Regions from separate parts of the Neobacillus sp. GCM10027624 genome, predicted to be linked through region 2. Evidence: riboswitches for the same ligand, from Rfam matches in the RefSeq annotation. Region 2 holds a riboswitch; the other holds the start of a gene.
What was found. A riboswitch is a leader RNA that binds a small molecule or an ion and turns the genes downstream of it on or off. The one in region 2 is predicted to bind S-adenosylmethionine.

Region 1: another riboswitch for S-adenosylmethionine. It lies ahead of ACFQZ9_RS23880 (O-methyltransferase); the one in region 2 lies ahead of ACFQZ9_RS16120 (methionine ABC transporter ATP-binding protein).

What each region holds. Positions count from the first base shown of each region.
Region 1 is NZ_JBHTHD010000014.1:5,082-20,009, reverse strand. Features, by position in the region: gene ACFQZ9_RS23925 (sensor histidine kinase) at 1-677, opposite strand, end outside; gene ACFQZ9_RS23920 (response regulator transcription factor) at 678-1,349, opposite strand; gene ACFQZ9_RS23915 (ABC transporter ATP-binding protein) at 1,543-2,667, shown strand; gene ACFQZ9_RS23910 (ABC transporter permease/substrate-binding protein) at 2,667-4,229, shown strand; gene ACFQZ9_RS23905 (GntR family transcriptional regulator) at 4,268-4,885, opposite strand; gene ACFQZ9_RS23900 (DUF2238 domain-containing protein) at 5,053-5,619, shown strand; gene ACFQZ9_RS23895 (DUF2238 domain-containing protein) at 5,637-6,212, shown strand; gene ACFQZ9_RS23890 (aspartate kinase) at 6,267-7,628, opposite strand; gene ACFQZ9_RS23885 (NUDIX hydrolase) at 7,811-8,425, opposite strand; gene ACFQZ9_RS23880 (O-methyltransferase) at 8,561-9,142, opposite strand; SAM riboswitch class I at 9,265-9,373, opposite strand; gene ACFQZ9_RS23875 (homogentisate 1,2-dioxygenase) at 9,477-10,637, opposite strand; gene ACFQZ9_RS23870 (fumarylacetoacetate hydrolase family protein) at 10,653-11,576, opposite strand; gene ACFQZ9_RS23865 (flavin reductase family protein) at 11,573-12,196, opposite strand; gene hppD (4-hydroxyphenylpyruvate dioxygenase) at 12,314-13,429, opposite strand; gene ACFQZ9_RS23855 (ABC transporter ATP-binding protein) at 13,661-14,455, opposite strand; gene ACFQZ9_RS23850 (ABC transporter permease) at 14,430-14,928, opposite strand, start outside.
Region 2 is NZ_JBHTHD010000010.1:361,602-370,536, forward strand. Features, by position in the region: gene ACFQZ9_RS16115 (O-acetylhomoserine aminocarboxypropyltransferase/cysteine synthase family protein) at 38-1,354, shown strand; SAM riboswitch class I at 1,490-1,595, shown strand; gene ACFQZ9_RS16120 (methionine ABC transporter ATP-binding protein) at 1,759-2,787, shown strand; gene ACFQZ9_RS16125 (methionine ABC transporter permease) at 2,777-3,448, shown strand; gene ACFQZ9_RS16130 (MetQ/NlpA family ABC transporter substrate-binding protein) at 3,462-4,310, shown strand; gene sufC (Fe-S cluster assembly ATPase SufC) at 4,701-5,483, shown strand; gene sufD (Fe-S cluster assembly protein SufD) at 5,505-6,806, shown strand; gene ACFQZ9_RS16145 (cysteine desulfurase) at 6,808-8,037, shown strand; gene sufU (iron-sulfur cluster assembly scaffold protein) at 8,027-8,464, shown strand; gene sufB (Fe-S cluster assembly protein SufB) at 8,526-8,935, shown strand, end outside.

The DNA.
Region 1 (14,928 bases), on a different contig from region 2:
GTAAAGCTGACTGCCAAATCCCCTAATTCGTCACTCCGGTCAATGTCCAATTTAACCGAAAAATTCCCTTCTGAAATTTCCTTTGTTGCTGCGTTTAACTTTCTAATCGGTTTCACCAAATAATTTGTACTGACTAGGACCAAAATAACACTTAGCAAAATCGAGAGCAGCAAGAGCCAGCCAAATAAAATATGCATTTCATTAAACATTAACTTAATATCAGGGCGAATAAAAATAGCATATGATTTTTTCTGGTATGTAAACGGAACACCGATTGAGTTCTCTAATTCATTTGCAAAAAAACCAGTAACAAAGGTTTGCTTCGGAAATTGACGAATCCCATGGTACACTTCACCATTAAGCACCTTTTCCTTCACTTCATCAGGGAGATTTTTTTTTCGAAAGGCTGACCCAAAAGATTGTTGATGCCCCGTTGAATCGACCAAAAGGATTTGGTAGCCGATTCCGCCAATATGGGTGAAATAATCCTTCAAACTGATCGTTTTTTGCTTACTGGCAAAATCAGCAATTTTCAGGGCAAAACCGGTGATTTTATCATCATTCTGTTTTTTCAATGTCACCTGGTAATAATGATTGGAAACAATAAATGAAAGAACCCCGCTTAAAATCATTATTAAAATCGTCGTAATCGCGAACTTACTATAGAGAGATTTCATTTATTGAACCTCCAGCGAATAGCCAACCCCTCTGATTGTCTTGATGGAAAAATCCTTTTCAATCATATTGAATCGTTCTCTGAGACGCTTAATATGGACATCAACGGTTCGTTCATCCCCATCAAAATCCAGTCCCCAAATCTTTTCAATTAAATGGCCGCGGCTAAATACTTGGTTTTGGTGTTCGGCTAGGAAGGAAAGCAATTCAAATTCTTTTAATGGAAGCATATAGGTTTTCTGATTGATTTTAACTTCATAGCCCTTTTTATTAATAAAGAGGGAGCCGAGACTTATATTGGCTTCACTTGTTTTTCCATATCTTCTTAACAGTGCGTTCACGCGGAAAATTAATTCGCGGGGTTCAAATGGCTTAACTAAATAATCATCCGTTCCCGACTCAAACCCTTTCTCTTTATCCTCAATTTGGCTTTTGGCTGTTAATAAAATAACTGGGATGTCATACTGCTTCCTTATTTCTCTTGTTAAACTATATCCATCCATAACGGGCATCATAATATCGACAATGGCCAAATCGCATAGGTCTGTTTCAAGAAGCTTTAATGCTTTTGCACCGTTCTCTGCGGCAATAACCTTAAATCCCTCTTTCGTTAACAACCCTTTAATCAGATTAAGAATATTCACATCGTCGTCAGCTGCTAAAATGGTTTTCATCTACACACCTTCTACTAATTTACATTATTAACTCCCTTACAATTGTAATCAATCCATAAGAATAAGGAAAGATTAAGCCATTAACTCAAGGATTTCAGCGTTGATTCGACAAAGAAACAACTTTTATGTTATACTTAGGTTGTTGCATTAGCACAGGTATTATTTTTACTACACAAAAAGGAGGATGCAAAATATGATCGAATTTAAAAATATTGTTAAAAAGTATCGGACAAAAACGATCATCAATTCATTTTCGTTAGATATCGAAGCAGGTCAATTAGTCGTATTCATCGGTCCTAGCGGATGCGGAAAAACAACACTGCTGAAAATGATTAATAAATTAATTCAACCAACATCGGGAAAAATCTTTGTAAATGGGAAAGATATCTCGACGATGAATACGATTGAACTTCGCCGAAACATTGGCTATGTTATCCAAAATACGGGTTTATTCCCACATATGTCGATCAAGGAAAATTTGGAGCTGATTCCGAAGCTTAAAGGAGAAGATCCCGAGGCAATTGCCCAAAAAACGGAGGAATTATTGGAGACGGTTGGATTAAATCCAAAGGAATATCTTCACCGCTATCCAAATGAACTGAGCGGCGGGCAGCAGCAAAGGGTTGGCGTAGCTCGTGCTTTCTCCACTAACTCCGATATCATCTTAATGGACGAACCATTCAGTGCCTTAGACCCCGTGACTAGAAGCTCTCTGCAGGATGAACTATTCCAAATGCAAAAAGAATTTAACAAGACGATTATCTTTGTAACGCATGATATGGATGAAGCTATTAAAATAGCTGACAAGATTTGTATTTTAAAAGATGGTGATATTCTTCAATATGATTCACCGGAAAATATCTTAAAAAATCCGGCTAACCATTTTGTTGAAGACTTTATTGGAAAAAGAAGGGTATGGAATAACCCTGAATTACTATTGGCCGAGGATATTATGATCCCTCATCCCGTTAAAATTACCGGGAAACGTAATGTTCTTCAGGCCATTGAAATCATGAAGGATCATAAGGTTGACAGCTTAATGGTAACGAATAAGAATAATCTTCTCATCGGTTTAGTGACATTGAAAGGAATTCAATTGCTGAACCGTAATGATGCAATCGAGGATGTGATGGAGCAAAATGTTCTATCCGTCTCCCAAGATGCAAATTTGATTTCTGTTCTTACAACGATGAATGAACACAAGATTGGCTATGTACCTGTTGTAAATTACATGAATCAATTAACAGGTCTAATTACGAGAAGCAGTATTTTATCAGCATTAAGCAGTCAACTAATTGACTTGGAGGTGGCTTTTTAATGAAGGATTTCTGGAACTATCTACAATCAAACTCTGACCAAATTTTTGGTTTAATCGGGGAACATTTATATTTAAGTGTCATTTCAGTTGTGATTGCTATTGTTGTCGGTATCCCGCTCGGAATCTTGATTTCCAGAGAACCGAAATTATCAAAGCCGATTATTGGAACAACAAATGTCATCCAAGCGGTTCCAAGTTTGGCTTTACTCGGGTTTTTAATTCCGTTTATCGGGATTGGCAGTGCACCTGCTATTGTAATGGTTGTTCTTTACTCTTTACTTCCAATTGTAAAAAATACCTATACAGGTTTAACGAATATTGATGCAGACATTCTGGAAGCCGCCAAAGGTATCGGTTTAACCAAGAGCCAAACAATGAGAAAGGTTCAGTTGCCGTTAGCTTTCCCGATGATTATGGCGGGAATCAGAATTTCAGCGGTTACCGCTGTCGGTCTGATGACAATCGCTGCCTTTGTCGGGGCTGGCGGGCTTGGTTATCTGGTATTCTCAGGTGTTCAAACGGTTGACAACAACATGATCTTAGCCGGTGCGATTCCTGCATGTATCCTGGCACTGCTAATTGACTTTATTGTTGGAAAACTTGAGTCTTCCATCTCTTATACTAGTAAAATCAAATCCTCGAAAATGAAGAAGAAACCAGCAAAGAAATGGTTAATTGCAACAAGCGCCATTGTGGTTCTTGCTGCAGGAGGATTTAGTGTTTACGCAAAAGCAACTGGCGACTCCAAAGATAAAATTGTCATAGGTTCTAAAAATTTTAGTGAACAATTAATTTTAAGTAATATGCTTGCTGATGTAATTGAAGATAAAACAGATTTGCAAGTCGAACGAAAATTAAACCTCGGTGGTTCACAAGTGGCTTTTAGTGCACTTAAGAATGGGAATATTGATGCCTATGTTGAATACACAGGTACTGGTTTAGTTAATATTTTAAACCAACCGCCTGAGAGCGACCCTGATAAAGTCTATCATTATGTTCAAAAGGAATTTAAGAAAAAATATGGTATTGATCTATTAAAACCACTTGGCTTTAACAACACGTATGCATTGGCCGTTCGTCAAGATACGGCAAAACAATATGGATTAAACACTATTTCTGACTTGGCAAAAGTGAGTGACGGTTTAACCTTTGGACCAACCATTGAATTTCCGAATCGCGAGGATGGGTTAATCGGTCTTACAAAAACATATGGAATAAAATTTAAAGATGTGAAGGCTGTTGATGGCGGCCTGCGCTATACTGCTTTAGATCATCATAAGAGTGATGCCATTGATGCATTTTCTACTGATGGATTACTTGAAGCCTTCCATTTAAAAGTATTAAAGGACGATAAAAACTTTTTCCCTCCATACTATGCCGTACCAATCGTAAAAGAGGAAACCTTAAAAAAACATCCGGAACTGAAAAAGGCATTAAATGCGCTCTCGGGTAAAATAACTGATGAGAAAATGCGTGAATTAAATTATAAAGTAGACAGCTTGAAGCAGTCTCCGGCAAAAGTTGCAAAAGAGTTTTTACAAAAAGAAGGAATTATAAAATAATTCTAAAGACCGGTCTATACTATGGACCGGTCTCCTTTTTATTCCTCTAAAAAATGCTGAACTCTTTCGTACGTTTTTTCATCTCCTATGACAAGGAGAATATCTCCTTCTTGGATTAATGCATAGGGTCCGGGTGAGATAATCGTCTCCCCTTTCCTTTTCATCCCAATCACTGTCCCTCCAGTGTTTTGCCAAAACTTCATATCAGAAATCGTCTTGCCAATATGGATGCAGCCAGGGAAAATTTCAATCTCAAGTGGGGCTAATGGATTCGTATGACGCAGTTTGTCTGAATAATCCATAATTTTCGTTAACGTTTCATACAACTGTTCGTCAAGTTTTTCGCGCTCTTCAATGAGATGGTTCATTTGCTTCTTTAGGTCTTTTACACTGGCAAGATTCGAAAATCGATGAATATACTTGAAGGCATTTTCCCTTGAGGAGATTACGATTCCACTGCCTTTGGTAGAATGAACAATTTCCACATCTTCTAAAATTTTTATTGCTCTGCGGACGGTTTCAGGAGAAACCTTGTATTCACTGGCCAATGTGGATCTACCATGAATTTTTTCTCCCACCTTAAATTTTCCATCATAGATTCGATTGGCTAAATCAATTGCGATCCGTTCATATGTAGGTATTTGTGTCCTTTCCATAGCAAAACCTCCGACACCACTATAATAAAAAAGTCTCGTCTTAATTTTTGTATCTAATACTCTTCCACTATACTCTTTTAGATGTTTGCAAGCGAGTGAAATGTTAAAGACTTTATTCAGGAGATTTTGGACATAATTGTAAAAGGAAGTGGAAATGGGGTGGAGACTTGAAACGTAAAATAATCCTTTATTTAAGTATCGCCTTTATGGTTTTTATGACTATACTTTTTGTTTATTACCTCGTTAAGGATGACACCTCTAAATGGCAGGTAGCATTAGGCGGAATTATTGTCAGTGCTTTACCATTGATTTTATTGCGTTTAAAAAATAATCCTTTTAACATTCCACAAGTTTTAGGTTATTTCTTATTTCTGTTTTGTTCTACGTATTTAGGCTCCATTGCCCTTTTTTATCTTCATTATAAATGGTGGGATTCCACTCTTCATTTATACAAGGGAGCTTACGTTGGTGTGATCGCCATCACACTTTTTAAGATACTAGTGCCTTCTCAGATTCGCAAGGATGTATCAGGGTGGGTTCTCTTTCTATTTGTGCTTTCTCTTGGTGCATCGGCCAGTGTGTTTTGGGAAATCTATGAATTTTTAGGGGATTTAACGTTTACACACACGATGCAAAGGGGCGGCAACACTGATACCATGTATGATTTATTATGTGGTTTAGCCGGGGGACTCCTGATTGCACTATACTCCTTAGTCCGCAAACAACAGGTTTAATTGGAGGAAATAAATCAATGAATCGGAAACTTGTCATTCTCATAAGTGCAGCCTATGTGCTATTTATGGCCATTTTGGCTTTTTATTATCATTCAACCGGTGCAACATTTAAATCTACCGTAGCGATTGGCGGTATTGTCTGTGGTGCGATTCCGCTTCTTTTAGCCTTATTTACAAAGCTCCAATTTAATTTACCCATCGTATTTTCCTATTTAATCTTCTTGATTGGTTCGCAATATTTAGGGTCGATACGGGGATGGTATGGCCTTGGCTGGTGGGACACCTTTATGCATTTTATCAGCGGCGGAATCCTTGCATTTGCAGCGATTGCTTTATATGAGCGACTTATTCATCGAAATGCAGGAGATGCGATTTCCCCTTGGTTTGTCTTTTTGTATACCCTATCTTTTGCTGCCCTCGGCGGAGTCCTATGGGAAGTTTATGAATTCAGCTGTGATCAATTTTTGGGCATGACCCTGCAAGGCGGCGGAAATACAGACACGATGACAGATTTGATTGCCGATACTGCGGGAGGGCTCGCCATCGCCATTTGGGCTGGAATTCGAACAAAAATAAAATTAAACAAGAAATGAAAAAGCAGACCTAAAATAGATCTGCTTTTTCTCTCCATGTGATGTATGTAACTTTTAAACCATCACGGCTACAAAGAATTCATCATAAAGTGCTTGAACGGCTCTTTTTTCTTCGACTTCTTTTACCCCAAACATCATACTTACTTCGGATGATCCTTGGTTAATCATTTCGATATTAATTTTTGCCTTTGCTAAAGCTTTTGATGCCCTGGCCATTGTTCCCACATTCCTGCGCATGCCCTCACCAACCACCATAATCAGGGCCAGGCTGTGTTCAAATTTAACTAAATCAGCATTAAGGTCTGTTTCAATACGTCTTTTAATTTCTTCCTCCATCCCTGGAGCAAGCTGATTCTCTCTTAAAATCACCGAGATATCATCAATACCGGAAGGAGTGTGTTCATAGGATAGGCCAAACTCCTCTAGAATACCAAGAAGCTTGCGGCCAAACCCAACCTCTCGATTCATTAAATACTTACTTACATAAATACTGCAGAAGCCTTCATCACTGGCAATTCCGATAACTGGACCGTTTGTATTATCGCGTTCATAAACAATTCTTGTACCGGGTGCAGATGGATTATTTGTATTTTTGATATTCACTGGGATTCCTGCACGGAAGGCCGGAACAAGCGCTTCATCATGAAGAACAGAAAATCCTGCATAGGAAAGCTCACGCATTTCACGATATGTCAATTCTTTGATCTCCTTTGGGTGGCTCACTAATGACGGATTAACGGAATAAACGGCATCCACATCGGTAAAGTTTTCATAAAGATCGGCCTTTAAAGCATTGGCAAGGATTGAACCGGTAATATCTGATCCGCTTCGTGAAAAGGTAAATACATCCCCTTCCTTGCTATAGCCAAAAAATCCTGGGAATACTAAAATTCCTCGTCGATCATGAAGTGAGGCTAATTTTGAATATGATTCCGGTAGAGTTTGGGCATTTCCTGGCTCATCACTGACAAGAAGTCCTGCATCCTTAGGATCAACATAAGAGGCATCGACACCTTGCGATTGGAAATAGGCAGCAACTAATTTTGCGTTGTTATCCTCTCCGCTAGCCTTCATTAAATCCATAAACCGTTCAGGATTACTCTTATCCGAGGAAACTCTTCTTTTTAGGTCATTCTCAATTTCATGAATGACATCTGAAGAAATGGCTAATTCTTCAGCAATTAACGCATATCTTGCAACTACAGCAGCTAATTTTTCTTTTGGATCCTGATTCTGCAAGGAAAGTTCAGCACACTCAATCAATAAATCCGTTACCTTCTCATCTTCAGAAAATCTTTTTCCTGGTGCCGAAACGACTACTACCTTCCGGGCAGGGTCTGAAACAACAATCTGGAAAACCTTCTCTAATTGTTTTCCTGATGCTAAAGACGATCCTCCAAATTTAACGACCTTCATTTCTTACAACTCCTAATCTTTAAAAATATAATCTTAATTTTATTCTAATTCTGAAAATAATCAATAGTTTTTTTCCTCCCATTGAGGACATTTGTTTATTTGCAGTGGACATTAATACAATTAGACCAAAAAAGTAGTAAAATTTCAACTATTAAAGCCCACTGTTTTCCTATAAATAAAATTTAACGAATGAGTTCAATAAAATGAAAAAGAATCTTGGCAGTTAATCCCCATATAACCTTTTCTTCATAAATATAGAAATATTCGTCCAATCCTCTTGTCCGCCATTTATAATTTTCTCCCCCCGGAATTAACTCCAACGGAAAGTTTTTCTCCGGTTCAACTTTAAAATTCAAATTGTAAACTTCAGGATTATTATTTAAGAAAAAGGAAATGGGTACCGAAAAAACATCCCCCACTTCAGCTGGATTAGGTTGTATCGATTCAGGACAATCAATAAATCCAGCGAAGGGATAAATAATCATACCAAACTGTGAAACCATATAATCCAAAGGAAATACTTTCGAGATATTTTCTCTTTTTATTCCAAGTTCCTCAAGGGTTTCCCGTATTGCCGCTCCTTTCTCATCAGAATCGTCAGAATCAATCCTTCCGCCTGGGAAACAAATTTCTCCCGGCTGTCTCCTGAGCTCCATTGACCGGACTTCAAACAGGATATGGATTCCATCCTCTTTTTGAATAAGAGGTAAAAGTACTGCATACTTGGAAAATTTTTCACTTCCCAGTATGGTCGGAGTATGTGTTTTTAATTTATGATGAATAAATTCCAAATCCATAAATTTCACCTCTTTTGTTTCACTCAACTTGATATACTGCTATCAAGTATTCCCTGTCATAGAGATATTGTTATTTTAATTTTAGACAAGATTCATGGTAGAAATTACTCTTTCAGTTCAAATTTCTTAATAAACTCATATATTGGTCTTGATTGCCAGTAACAGCCCGGTCGACCAATCCATTTCTGTTATCACCAAATCATCTCGTTTTCGGAGTGTATCAACCAGTTTAGGGGCTTTGATTCTATATTCTTCCGGCACTCTTCCATCGGGAAGCAAATCATGAATCACATAAAACCCTCCCACATTTAAATGATCTAAGGTTTTATCAAGTAGCTCGAATTTCCCCGGCCAGGTGTCAGCAAAAATAAAATCAAATTGCTCCGACATTTTTTGAATAAAAGCCGCTCCGTCCTCGCAACGGAATGACACTCTCCTGTCTTGCCCGAGGTACCTCTTAGCAATAGATTGCACACTCGCATCTATGTCAACCGTCGTAAGCCTGCTGTCACTATCCATTCCCTCAATAATCCATGAAGCAGATGCCCCTGCTCCCGTTCCCAGCTCTAAGAAATTTCCTTTAGATTTTGAGGAAGCCAATCCTTTTAGCAAAAACCCTGTTTTTCTGTCACAGGACTGTTCAAAGCCAATCCCCTTAGAGTCTTGTAATATTTTCGCGTAAGCAACTGGTGCTTGCAAAACTTTGCTTTCCTCCATGACGATCCCCCCTTTTATAATAGATGTATTCTGATTGTTTCATTGAATACGACAATAACTTTACAAAATAAAAAATAAAAAGGCCTCTTGTCATAAGAGGCCTTTGGATAAACGATACCGACCTCTTATCTCCCAGAGTATGTCTACTCTGTTGGAATTAGCACCTTCCTGAAATAATCAGGGGTTGCTGAGGTTTCGCAGGGCCAGTCCCTCCACCTCTCTGGATAAGAATAAATTTTATGGAATTTATTTCATTTGCCAATAAGTATCGCACAGTTTTTACAAAAAGACAATACTTTTACACCATAATAATTCTGAGAGTTTAAAATATTTATTACTTTTTTTCCACCCAAGAGTACATATAATCAAGATCTTCAACTGCAGCTGCGGCTTTTACAACCTTCAATGGATGAAACGTGTCAATCATAACAGCTAGTTCCAATGTTTCTTTTTTGCCAATGCTTGCTTCTGTTTTCCCAGGATGAGGCCCATGCGGGATGCCACTTGGGTGAAGCGTTATCGAGCCCTCTTGAATCCCCTTTCTACTCATAAAATTACCGTCAACATAATAGAGGAGCTCATCACTATTCACATTGCTATGGTAATATGGTGCCGGTATTGACTGCGGATGATAATCATATAATCTTGGCACAAAGGAACATACCACAAAATTATTTCCTTCGAAGGTCTGGTGAACAGGCGGCGGCTGATGGACCCTTCCCGTAATCGGTTCGAAATCCTCTATATTAAACGCCCAAGGATAGAGGTACCCATCCCAGCCAACCACATCGAGCGGATGATGGCCAAGGATATGTGAATGGATATTTCCTCTTGATTTCGTTAAGACCTCAAACTCGCCCTTTTGATTAAACGTCTGTAACGACTCCGGACCACGGATATCCCGCTCGCAAAACGGACTATGTTCCAAAAGCTGCCCGTATTCATTACGATACCTTTTTGGTGTTGTAATTTGGCTAAAGGATTCTACAAACAGCATTTTAGTCGTTTCATTTCCATTTGGAATCACTCGATGAATTGTTCCAATTGGGATTACTAAATAATCCCCCGGCCGGTAAGAAATCGTTCCAAACATCGTCTCAAGCTTTCCGGAACCATGGTGAATAAAGAGCATTTCATCGCCATCGCCGTTTCGATAAAAGCTAGGCATTCCTTCCGTCACATTTGCAGTTCCAATCAGCAAATCCTGATTACCTAAAATGTACTGTCTTCCTGTTAGCGCATTTCCATGCTTGGATACGTTGCCGGTAAAAAAATGACGGTGCCGTAAACTTGGCTGGTCTTCATATTCCGGCAAAAAACTCGTAACTAATTCCGATTTCACTACTTCGGTAGGCATGTATTCATGATATAAAATCGACTGAGTTCCCGAAAACCCGCGTGTCCCCATCACCTGCTCGCGGTAAAGGCTGCCATCTTCCTTCTTATGGATTGTATGACGTTTATGGGGAATCTTGCCCATCTGACGATAAAACATCCGGCCACCTCATTTCTATCCCTCTTTAATCGTATTCTTTAAAACCCCTAATTTTTCAATCTCAAGCTCTACACGATCTCCGGGCTTTAACCAGCGGTGCACCTTAGGGCCAAGCTCAAGAATACACCCTGTCCCAACAGTCCCAGACCCGATGATTTCCCCGGGGTATAGTGTCACTCCTTTGGAGGCCTTTTCAATCATTTCAGCAAAAGAGTAGTAAATGTCTTTCATATTCCCTTCCGATAGAAGAACCCCATTTACACGCGCCTTCATGGCTAGATTAAAGCCTTTTCCCGCCTTCAATGGTTCCAATTCATCCTTCGTTACAATCCACGGTCCTATAGAAGTGGCAAAATCCTTCCCCTTTGCAGGGCCAAGTCCTACCTTCATTTCCTTACGCTGAAGATCTCTTGCACTCCAATCATTTAATATACAATAGCCGAAAATATACTTGTCTGCTTCAGCTGCAGGAATATTTCTGCCCTCTTTGCCGATGACACAAGCAACTTCTAGCTCATAATCCAGCCAATCTGATTCTTCCGGCTTGATAATTTCCTCTTCTGGTCCATTTATGGCTAAATGATTGGAAAAATAAAATACAGGTATCTCATACCATTCCGGAATCATTTCAAGTCCCCTGTTTTCTCTTGCCGTTTTTACATGCTCCTCAAATGCATAAAAATCTCGGAAACTCTTCGGTACGGGTAATGGAGCTTTTAAGCGAATATCTGCTATTCGATATACTGCGGAATCTTCAACTGAAATCGAAATAAGCTCAGCAGCCTTTTTCATATATTGCTCATGGGAAATGATAAAGTCTAGTAAGTTAGCAGGAAGTTCATCGCCTGTTGCTTCAATCAGATCAACAACATACTCTTCGTTTAACAAGAGGCCGGCCCGAACCGTTTTATTACTTTTTTCAAAAGTTACAAATTTCATTTTCCAGCCTCCGTTTTTCTTACCATATCAAAGGTCCGCACTAACGGATCCGTAAAGGTGTTTCCCGCCATCCTGCCAAGCGGCTTTAGTTTTTCAGAATCAATCCGGTTATTGTTATAAAGGTCATCGTTCACATGTACATGGACCACTTTGCCAATAACAAGGCTTCCGGCCCCTGGCTGATCACCAAAATCCAGTACTTGGTACAACTCACATTCTAAATGGACAAGCGATTCCTTTATTCGTGGGACATTGATCTTTTTACTAGGTTCTTTCGTTAAACCTGTCTCATTAATTTCATCAATTTCAGGGGAGAATTCAATCGCACAGTCATTCATTTGTAATGCTATTCCCTCACTGACAATATTAATAACAAACTGTTGGGTATTTTCAATATTAACAAGTGTATCCTTTTTCGCCCCGTCCTTCCCTCTCCGCATTGGGGAGAAACAGACCAGCATTGGACTGGCACAAATAGCGGTAAAAAAACTAAACGGCGCCGCATTCGCTGTTCCATTCTCCGCCAAGGTTGATACAAATGCGATCGGCCTAGGCAAAATAGACCCAACTAATAGTTTATAGGCTTCTTTCCATTCAAGTGTCTCTGGGGTGATTTCCACTGCATCCACCACTCTTCCTTATCAACATAAACTTTGAAAAAAGGGAGAAAGTCCTTCCTCCCTTTTTACCGACCATATGGTGATCCCATTAAAAATATTACACTCTTTATCTAGTCATTATAAATTTCCCCGTTTAGCCTGCTCACGTTCAATCGACTCAAATAAAGCCTTGAAATTCCCTTCCCCAAAACCTCTTGCACCTTTACGCTGGATAATTTCCACAAACAAAGTCGGGCGATCCACAATCGGTTTCGTAAAGATTTGCAGTAAATATCCTTCATCATCCCGATCGACTAAAATATTCAGCTCACGGAGCTTTTCTATTTCTTCATCAATTTTTCCAATCCGCCCGCCTAATGCTTCATAATAGGATCCCGGGGTTTTTAAAAACTCAACACCATGCTTTTTCAATGTTGTTACAGTCGATACAATATCTTCTGTTAAAATCGCCAAATGCTGAACACCAGGGCCATTATAAAATTCCAGATATTCTTGAATTTGTGATTTCCGTTTTCCTTCTGCAGGTTCATTTATCGGGAATTTAATCCGGCCGCCATTGTGCATGACCTTAGACATGAGAGCAGAATATTCCGTCGTAATATCTTTATCCGTAAAATGCTTCATTTCCTTAAATCCCATGACCTTCGAATAGTATTCCACCCATTCCTCCATCCGTTCCACATTGCCGACAACATGGTCGAAACCTATTAATCCGGCATCCTCGATTGGCAAATCGGTTGAATAAGGGTCAAAGCCCGGCATGAATACGCCTTGATAATTTTTCCGTTCTATTAACGTATGGATGGTATCCCCATATGTACCAAGAACGGCCTTTTTTAAAACTCCCTTTTCATCCTTCATTTCAAAAGGTGCAATAATGGCTATCGACCCTCTTTCGACTGCAGCGCTGTAAGCCTTTTCAACATCATCTACCAGTAAGGCCACATCCCTGACACCATCACCGTGTTTCTTTACAAATTGGGCAATCCTGCTATCTTCCGTATAGGAGCCTGTGATAATTAAACGAATATTTCGCTGCTTAAGGACGTAAGATACTGACTCCCGATTTCCCGTTTCTAGACCAGAATAAGCCACTGGCTTAAACCCAAATGCCGTACAAAAATAATGACAGGCTTGCTTAGCATTACCTGTGTAAATTTCAATATAGTCAACATCACGTACTGGAAAGAAGTCATCCGCCAGCTGTTCAGCTCTCATTCTTTGTTCTTTCATACGAAAACCTCCAAATGGAAAATTTAAGCTTTTCTGATTTTATTTTATCTGAAGGTTTTTCGTCCTCTCAAGAATAGGGTGTAAAGCAATAACGCTTTTAGGCAGTAAAGAAAACAACACACCTATAGTGATAAATCCTTTATAAATCAAAAGAGGAACAGCCTGTTGCCGGCTGTTCCTTTTCCAACTAACAAAATATTTTTTTATCGACAAAATCTCGCTTGAATTTCATTAAGCCAGGATGGCTCTGTCACTTGCCATTTGTTCGCCGCGAATGCGTTTAAATTCTAGTAATAAGCCCTCGATGGTTAAATTCTTCTTATTTTCCTCATCTACTTCAAGGATGATTTGGCCCTTATCCATCATGATTAAACGGTTGCCAAGGTCGATCGCCTGCTGCATATTATGTGTAACCATTAAGGTCGTGAGCTTGTATCGATCGACAATTTCCTTTGTTAGATTTGTAATCAGTTCAGCTCTTGACGGGTCGAGAGCAGCAGTATGTTCATCGAGAAGAAGAATGGATGGTTCAGTAAATGTAGCCATCAACAGAGATAGCGCCTGCCGCTCCCCGCCGGATAGTAAACCAACCTTTGCACTTAGGCGGTTTTCCAAACCTAAATGTAATGTTTCAAGCACCTCACGAAAATATTCCCGGCGCTTTTTTGTAACTCCACTTCTAAGTGTTCTTGTTTTATTCCGTGAATAGGCCATAGCAAGATTTTCTTCAATGGTCATACTAGGAGCAGTGCCTGCCATAGGGTCCTGAAAAACCCGGCCTATCATCTTTGAACGGTTATATTCCGTCATGGATGTAACATTTTTATCGGCAATATAAATATCGCCTATATCCGGCGTAATCACACCAGATATGATATTCATTAAGGTTGACTTACCGGCACCATTACTTCCAATGATCGTGACAAAGTCTCCCTTTTTTAAATGTAAATTGATTTGGTCAATTGCAATTTTTTCATCAGGTGTCCCTTCGTTAAATATCTTATGAATCTGATTTAATTGCAGCATGACTTTCACCCCTTTGATCACCTGAAGCCTTTAAGATGTTCATTCTTTCTGCTTTTTTGCGCGCTTTTCGCTTTTTCTCTTTGGTACTGTCAATAATTTTTGGAGCGATTAAAGCAATCAACACAATTACGGCCGTAATCAATTTCATATCTCCCGGATCCAAAAACTCAATTCGTAGTGCAAGCGTAACCACAATACGATATACGATGGATCCGCCAATCACTGCAAGTGTTGTTCTGGCAATGGTTTTGGTTCCAAACAGTGCTTCACCAATGATAACCGAAGCAAGCCCGATGACAATCATCCCAATTCCCATACCAACATCTGCAAATCCGCCCTGCTGTGCAATTAATGCCCCGGAAAAAGCCACTAATGCGTTAGAAATCCCCAAACCAAGTACAACAAGAAGGTTCGTATTGGCTGAAAGACTGCGAATCATTCGCTTATTATTTCCTGTCGCCCTGATTGCAAGA
Region 2 (8,935 bases):
AAGCGGGGGTTTATTTTTAAACAGGGAGTGGATTTGTGTGGGAGTCGATCAAAAGAAATTACGTTTTGAAACTTTAAGTGTTCATGGAGGCTTATCTCCAGATCCCGTAACGGGTGCTCGTGCCGTTCCAATTTATCAAAACAATGCCTATCAATTTAAAAGCACTGAACACGCCGCTAACCTTTTTGCGTTAGCAGAACCAGGTTACATATATACACGGATTCATAACCCCACCACAACTGTCTTTGAGGAAAGGGTTGCCTTATTAGAAGGCGGTGTTGGGGCTCTTGCAGTTGCAAGTGGGATGGCCGCCATTACCTTGGCAATTTTAAACCTTGCTCAAGCTGGTGATGAAATTGTCGCAGCATCAACATTATACGGCGGCACTTACAATCTTTTTGCAGTGACATTACCAAAGTACGGAATTAATGTGAAATTTGTTGACCCTGAAAATCCTGAAAACTTCCGTACTGCCATCACGGAAAAAACAAAAGCGGTTTTCGCCGAAACAATTGGCAATCCAAGCTTAACCATATTAGATATTGAAAAAGTGGCCGATATTGCCCATGCGGCAGGTGTTCCGCTGATTATCGACAATACCTTTGCAACACCATTTCTCTGCCGTCCGATTGAACATGGTGCAGACATTGTCATTCACTCTGCTACAAAATGGTTGTTAGGAAATGGTACAACAACAGGCGGGATTATTGTAGACGGTGGTAAGTTTGATTGGAATTCGCCAAAATTCCCGGGCTTTACAACACCAGATGCGAGCTATCATGATCTTGTTTATGCGGAGGCACTTGGTGCGGTTGCCTATATTATCAAGGCACGCGTTCAATTGCTGCGTGATCTTGGACCGGCATTAAGTCCTCAAAATGCTTTCCAATTTGTCCTAGGGCTCGAAACTCTTCATGTTCGTATGAAAGAACATGTTGCCAATACGAAGCAGATTGTGGATTATTTAGTAAACCATCCTGCTGTTGAATGGGTATCCTATCCAGGACACCCATCACATCCTGACCATGAGCTTGCTGAGAAATATTTACCAAAAGGTGCCGGCTCAATGGTTGTATTCGGTATCAAGGGCGGTAAGGAAGCAGGAGCTAAGTTAATTGATTCCATTACTCTCTGGGCACATGTGGCCAATGTTGGGGATGCGAAGAGCTTAATTATTCACCCGGCAAGTACCACACACCAGCAATTAGACGCTGAGGGTCTTAAAGCAGCTGGAGTTTCTGAAGATTTAATTCGTCTATCAATCGGTATCGAAAATGTTGAGGATTTAATTGAAGACCTTGAATCTGCTATTGAAGCAGCAACCGGGTTGATATCGTTAACGGCCAATGCCTAAAACTACCATGTTTGATTTTTTCTAAATATGTAGAATTTTCGTTGACACTCCTTTTTATCCGTGATACGATAGCTTTCGTAATAAAATGATTGCTTACATCATATGTGTGTTAATTGAATATAGGATGCTTAAATGCTCTTATCCAGAGAGGTGGAGGGATGTGCCCGATGAAGCCCGGCAACCGTCAATTTAATTGAAATGGTGCCAATTCACACAAAGCGTTTGCTTTGAGAGATGGGAGAAAGGTTGAATTTATTATGCCTTTCTGCCTGCGCAGAAAGGCATTTTTATTTTCCTAATATAGAATGTTTTATTCAAAACCATCAAACCCTATGTTTAAGTGATACTGAGCAATTGGAATTTTTTACTTTTACTTATATATGGAAAAAAAGAAGGTGAATTCTATGATTTCTATAAAAAATGTTCGAAAAATTTTCCCTTCGAAACAGGGACAGTTAAAGGCAGTAGACGACGTGAACCTGGAAATTAACAAAGGGGAAATTTTTGGGGTAATTGGTTATAGTGGCGCGGGTAAAAGTACACTAATTCGTATGTTAAACGGATTGGAGCTTCCTACAGAGGGATCCGTTACTGTTGTAGGCCGTGAAGTTTCAAAGATTAAAGGCAGTGACTTGCGAAAAGCACGTCAAGAAATCAGTATGATATTCCAGCACTTTAATTTACTTTGGTCAAGAACAGTTAGTGAAAATATTGAGTTCCCACTGGAAATTGCAGGAGTAACGAAAGCGGAAAGATTAAAGCGCGTCAGCGAGTTGGTAAAACTAGTTGGCCTTGAAGGCAGGGAAAATGCTTATCCCTCACAGCTGAGCGGCGGCCAAAAGCAAAGAGTTGGTATTGCCCGTGCATTAGCGAACAATCCAAAGGTTTTGCTTTGTGATGAAGCAACCTCAGCCCTTGACCCGCAAACCACGGATTCAATCCTTGACTTGTTGGTCGATATCAATAAAAGGCTTGGTTTAACGATTGTTTTAATCACCCATGAGATGCATGTAATTCGTAAAATCTGCCACCGAGTTGCAGTAATGGAAAGCGGTAGAATTGTAGAGCTTGGTCCTGTATTGGAAGTGTTTAGAAACCCGCAGGCACCGATTACGAAGCGATTTGTTCAGCAGGTTACGGAGCCGGAGGAAACAAAAGAAACAGTGGAGCATTTGCTTGAACGATATCATTCCGGTACTGTTGTCCAGCTGACCTTTATTGGTGAGGCTGCTGAACAGCCAATTATTACGAATTTGATTCGCTACAATGATGTAACGGTTAATATCCTGCAGGGGAAAATTTCTCAGACACAAAGCGGTTCATATGGTACCTTGTTCATTCATCTCGATGGGGACGCGGACAAAGTCAATCAAGCGGTTGACTATATTCGCACCCAGCAGGTTGGAGTGGAGGTGGTAACAAATGAACAATGATCCATATTTAACTGATATTGACTGGCAGGCAATGTGGGAGGCAACCGTGCAAACTCTTTACATGACCGCAATATCCGTTATTGCTACCTTTATATTAGGAATTATTTTGGGATTACTCCTTTTTCTTACCGGAAAAGGAAATATGTGGGAAAATAAAGTGGTTAACACTGTCATTAGCGCATTTGTAAATATCTTTAGGTCGATCCCTTTTATTATCTTAATTGTTTTGCTCATTCCATTCACAATGCTATTGGTTGGCTCGATGATTGGAGAAAATGCAGCATTACCGGCCTTAATCATTGGTGCGGCTCCGTTCTATGCAAGAATGGTTGAAATTGGCCTGAGGGAAATTGATAAAGGTGTTATTGAGGCAGCAAAATCAATGGGGGCAACAACAGGAACGATTATCTGGAAGGTACTGCTTCCGGAATCGATGCCGGCACTTGTCTCAGGGCTTACGGTTACAGCGATTGCACTTGTTGGTTACACAGCCATGGCAGGAGTAATTGGTGCGGGAGGACTTGGAAACCTTGCCTATCTCGAAGGGTTCCAGCGAAACCAAAATGATGTAACACTGGTTGCGACCATCATCATTCTTGTCATTGTATTTATCATACAGTTTATAGGGGATTTAATTACTACAAAAATAGATAAACGCTAAAGGAGAATTCAAAATGAAAAAATGGTTAAGTTTATTACTTGCATTATCTCTTGCGCTTGTTTTAGCAGCATGCGGAACATCTAAAAAGGACGATACTGCAAGCAGTGGGGACAGCGGAAAAAAATTAACAAAATTAGTTGTGGGTGCATCTAACGTGCCGCATGCAGAAATTCTTGAAAAAGCTAAACCAATTTTAAAAGAAAAAGGAATTGACCTAGAAATTAAGAAATTCCAAGATTATATTTTACCGAATAAAGCATTAGCTTCTAAAGAATTGGATGCGAACTACTTTCAGCACATTCCTTACTTAAATGCTCAAAATAAAGAATTTGGTTACGGCTTTGTAAATGCTGGTGGAATTCATATTGAGCCAATCGGAATCTATTCTAAAAAGTATAAAAAGTTAAGTGATCTTCCAAAAGGTGCACATTTAATTATGAGTAACTCTGTAGCTGACCATGGCCGTCTTCTTTCTTTACTTGAAGCACAAGGACTAATTAAATTAAAGTCTGGGATCGATAAAACAACGGCTACAATTAAAGATGTTGTAGAAAACCCTAAACATCTAAAGTTTGATACAAATTATGAGGCTTCTTTATTACCAAAAATCTACCAAAATGGTGAAGGTGATGCTGTATTAATCAACTCAAACTATGCGATTGATGCAGGTTTAAACCCACTCAAGGATTCAATTGCAATTGAAGATAAAAACTCACCATATGTCAATGTGATTGCTGTTCGTAAAGGCGATGAAAATAAGCCGGCAATTAAAACTCTAGTTGAAGTATTGCATTCTAAGGAAATTCAAGATTTCATTCTTGAAAAATACAAAGGTGCTGTCGTACCAGTTTCTGCGAAATAATATATAAATAGGAAGAAATTGAAAAAGTCAGCGGGTAATCTTGCTGACTTTTTCTATGCATGTTTTTTATGCCAATACATGAAACATACTCGAAGAGTGAAAAATAGGTAGGAATTGAATGGCAATATCTAAAAAAATAGGTTATGATTTTATCCGAGTGTGTTTGTCCGAATCAGAAATTACTCTGAAAATAATCTGAATTTTTCTTTTATTGGACATGTCTATTCTCATTTAATAGGGTTGCAGTGAAAATCATTTCACGTTACCACTGTTTAGGAGTTGCTAACAGATTCTATTTGTTATAAGATTGTAATGAGAATAGAATGAGAATGAATTTTTTAAGTACTGCGTTCTATAAGATACAATAACTTTCTTTTCGGAGGTATAGATATGGCTGGATCAACATTAACTATCAAGGATCTACATGTAGAAATTGATGGAAAAGAAATTTTAAAAGGTGTAAACCTTGAAGTAAAAGGTGGAGAAATCCACGCAATCATGGGGCCAAATGGTACAGGTAAATCGACATTATCGTCTGCAATCATGGGTCACCCTAAATATGAGGTAACTAGCGGAAATATTATTTTAGATGGTCAGAACGTCCTTGAAATGGAAGTAGATGAGCGAGCACGTGCAGGCCTATTTTTAGCTATGCAATACCCAAGTGAGATTAACGGCGTAACGAATGCAGACTTTTTACGTTCAGCAATCAATAGCCGCCTTGGCGAAGGTAATGAAATTTCCTTAATGAAATTTATCCGTAAAATGGATAAACAAATGGAATTCCTTGAAATGGACCTTAATATGGCGCAGCGTTATCTAAATGAAGGATTCTCCGGCGGTGAGAAGAAGCGTAATGAAATTCTTCAATTAATGATGCTTGAGCCTAAAATTGCTATTTTAGATGAAATTGACTCTGGTCTTGACATCGATGCCTTAAAGGTTGTTTCAAAAGGAATTAATGAAATGCGCGGTGAGGATTTCGGGTGCTTAGTTATTACTCACTATCAACGACTTTTAAACTATATCACTCCTGACTACGTGCACGTAATGATGCAAGGCCGTATCGTGAAATCAGGCGGTCCAGAACTTGCACAACGCTTAGAAGCAGAAGGATATGACTGGATCAAGAAAGAACTTGGAATTGAAGATGAAACAGTTGAGCAAGCTTAAGTAAGCGTTAGGAGGATTACGATGACAACAGAAACGAAATTACCGTTTGATCAGGATTTTGTTCGCTCCTTTTCAAAGCAAGCAGGCGAACCTGCTTGGATGGAAGAGCTCCGCTTAAAGGCATTAGCTGATGTCAATATACTTCCAATGCCAAGACCGGAAAAAACAAAAATTGATAAATGGAACTTTACCCAATTTACTTCACATACTGTGAAAAGCGAACCATTCACTTCCCTAAATGAATTACCGGAGGAAGTGAAATCGCTTGTAGCGGAAAATAAAAATTTATATATTCAACGCAACCAAACACCTGCGTTTTTATCTTTATCTGAAGAACTTAAAAATAAAGGTGTTATCTTTACCAATCTAATTACAGCTGCAAAAGAGCATGGAGATTTATTAAAAAAATACTACATGACTCAAGCCGTTAATGCAGATGAACATCGCTTGACTGCATTGCATGCAGCCCTAGTAAATGGTGGAGTATTCTTATATATTCCAAAAAATGTAGAAATTACTGAACCAATTCAAGCTGTTTATCTACATGATAATGCGGAAGCTAATCTTTTTAATCATGTAATTGTGGTTGCAGAAGATAATAGTTCAGTAACGTATGTTGAGAACTATATTTCCACAATGGAAGCAGCGAATGGTATTTTTAACTTGGTATCAGAAGTCGTTGCTAATACAAATTCGCAAGTAAAATATGGTGCCGTTGATTACCTTGCAAAAGGCATCACTACTTATGTAAACCGACGTGGCGTGGCCGGCAGAGATGCGCGGATCGAATGGTCACTTGGTTTAATGAATGAAGGAAATACAATTTCTGAGAACACCACTAATCTTATTGGTGACGGTTCATTTGGCGATACAAAAACAGTTGTAGTAGGCCGTGGGGACCAAACCCAAAACTTTACGACACGTGTTGTTCACTTTGGTCAGCATACCCAAGGAAATATCATGAATCATGGTGTGGTGAAAGATAGTGCTACAACCATCTTCAATGGAATTGGAAAAATCGAGCATGGTGCATCAAAATCTGATGCCGAACAAACTTCCCGTATATTAATTCTTAGCGATAAGGCACGCGGAGATGCCAACCCAATCTTGTTAATTGATGAAGATGATGTAATGGCGGGACACGCTGCTTCTGTTGGCCGTGTTGATAATGTACAACTTTATTATTTGATGAGCCGTGGTATTTCAAAATCGGAAGCGGAACGATTAATCATTCATGGTTTCCTTGCACCTGTGGTTAGCCAGATCCCAATCGAGGGTGTTCAAAAGCAATTAACTGGAGTAATTGAAAGGAAAGTGCGTTAAAATGAATATCCAAGATATTCGCAAACTGTTTCCTATTTTAGACCAAGATGTTAATGGTAAGCCGCTGGTATATTTGGATAGTTCAGCAACCTCTCAAAAGCCAATCCAAGTAATTGAGACCATTGAAAAATATTATCGTGAAATCAATTCCAATGTCCACCGAGGTGTGCATACACTGGGAACAAGAGCAACAGATGCATACGAAGGGGCAAGGGAAAAGGTTCGTAAGTTTATCAATGCAAAATCAACACAAGAAGTTATTTTTACTAGAGGAACAACTACTTCTATTAATACGGTTGCAGCAAGCTATGCGGCAGCGAACTTAAAAGAAGGCGACGAAATCGTTATAACTTATATGGAGCACCATAGTAATATCATTCCGTGGCAACAAGTGGCTAAACGAACAGGGGCTAAACTAAAATATATAGACTTGCAGGAAGACGGCACCATTTCCTTAGATGATGTTCGGGCACAAGTTACATCGAATACGAAAATTGTTTCGGTTATGCAGGTTTCAAACGTGCTTGGTTCCATTAACCCCGTAAAAGAGATTGCTAAAATTGCTCATGAAAATGGCGCTGTAATGGTAGTTGATGGGGCTCAAAGTGCACCACATATGAAAATTGATGTTCAAGATTTAGACTGTGATTTTCTTGCCTTTTCTGGCCATAAAATGTGCGGTCCTACGGGGATTGGCGTTCTTTATGGTAAAAAAGAATTGCTTGAAAATATGGAACCGATTGAATTTGGCGGTGAAATGATTGATTTTGTTCATTTACAAGAATCAACTTGGAAAGAACTCCCTTGGAAATTTGAAGGAGGGACACCGATCATTGCCGGCGCAGTCGGTCTTGGAGCAGCTATCGACTTTTTAAATGAAGTTGGATTAGATAATATTGCCGAGTATGAACATAAGCTTTCTGCTTATGCTTTAGATAAATTATCTTCCGTTCCTGGTATTACAATTTATGGACCTCATGATCCGGCAAAACGTGCAGGCTTGGTTACGTTTAATATCGATGATGTTCATCCGCACGATGTTGCAACTGTCCTCGATGCTGAAGGAATTGCCGTCCGTGCAGGACATCACTGTGCACAGCCATTAATGAGATGGCTGAAAGCAACAGCGACAGCACGTGCCAGCTTTTACCTATATAATACGGAAGAAGATATTGATAAACTCGTTGAAGGGCTTGTCAAAACAAAGGAGTATTTCAGCGATGTCTTCTAATATAGATTTAGACGCACTTTACCGAAGAGTTATTATGGACCATTATAAAAAACCGCGGAATCGTGGTATTTTAGAGGATGGCAATCATACGATTAATATGAATAACCCAACCTGCGGCGACCGCATTCAATTGACCTTTAAGGTTGAAAACGGAATCGTCGAGGATGCCAGGTTTGAAGGCGAAGGCTGTTCCATTTCCATGTCCTCTGCATCGATGATGACGCAGGCGATTAAAGGAAAAAAAGTTGAAGAGGCTTTAAAACTCTCAAAAATCTTTTCCGATATGATGCAGGGAAAAGAAATAGATGATGATATCGATTTAGGTGATATTGAAGCACTTCAAGGGGTTTCAAAATTCCCTGCCAGAATCAAGTGTGCAACTTTAGCATGGAAGGCCATGGAAAAGGGTTTGAAGGAAGAGGAATAAGAATAAAAACGTACGAGTCCTTTTTGGTCTCGGACCGTTTACGAAATGGAGGAAGACGACGATGGCAAAAAAAATGCCTGAAATCGGTGATTATAAATATGGTTTTGCCGATAAAGACGTTTCCATATTCCGATCAAAACGTGGTTTAACACGTGAAATTGTTGAAGAGATTTCAAAAATGAAGGGTGAACCCCAATGGATGCTTGATTTCCGCTTAAAATCATTGGAAATTTTTTATAGCAAACCAATGCCGCAATGGGGCGGAGACCTAAATTCATTAAACTTTGACGAAATCACTTATTATGTAAAACCATCTGAGAAATCTGAGAAGTCATGGGACGAAGTACCGGAAGAAATTAAAGCGACTTTTGACAAACTTGGTATTCCTGAAGCAGAACAAAAATACCTTGCAGGTGTTTCTGCTCAATATGAATCCGAAGTTGTTTATCATAATATGAAAGAAGACCTTGA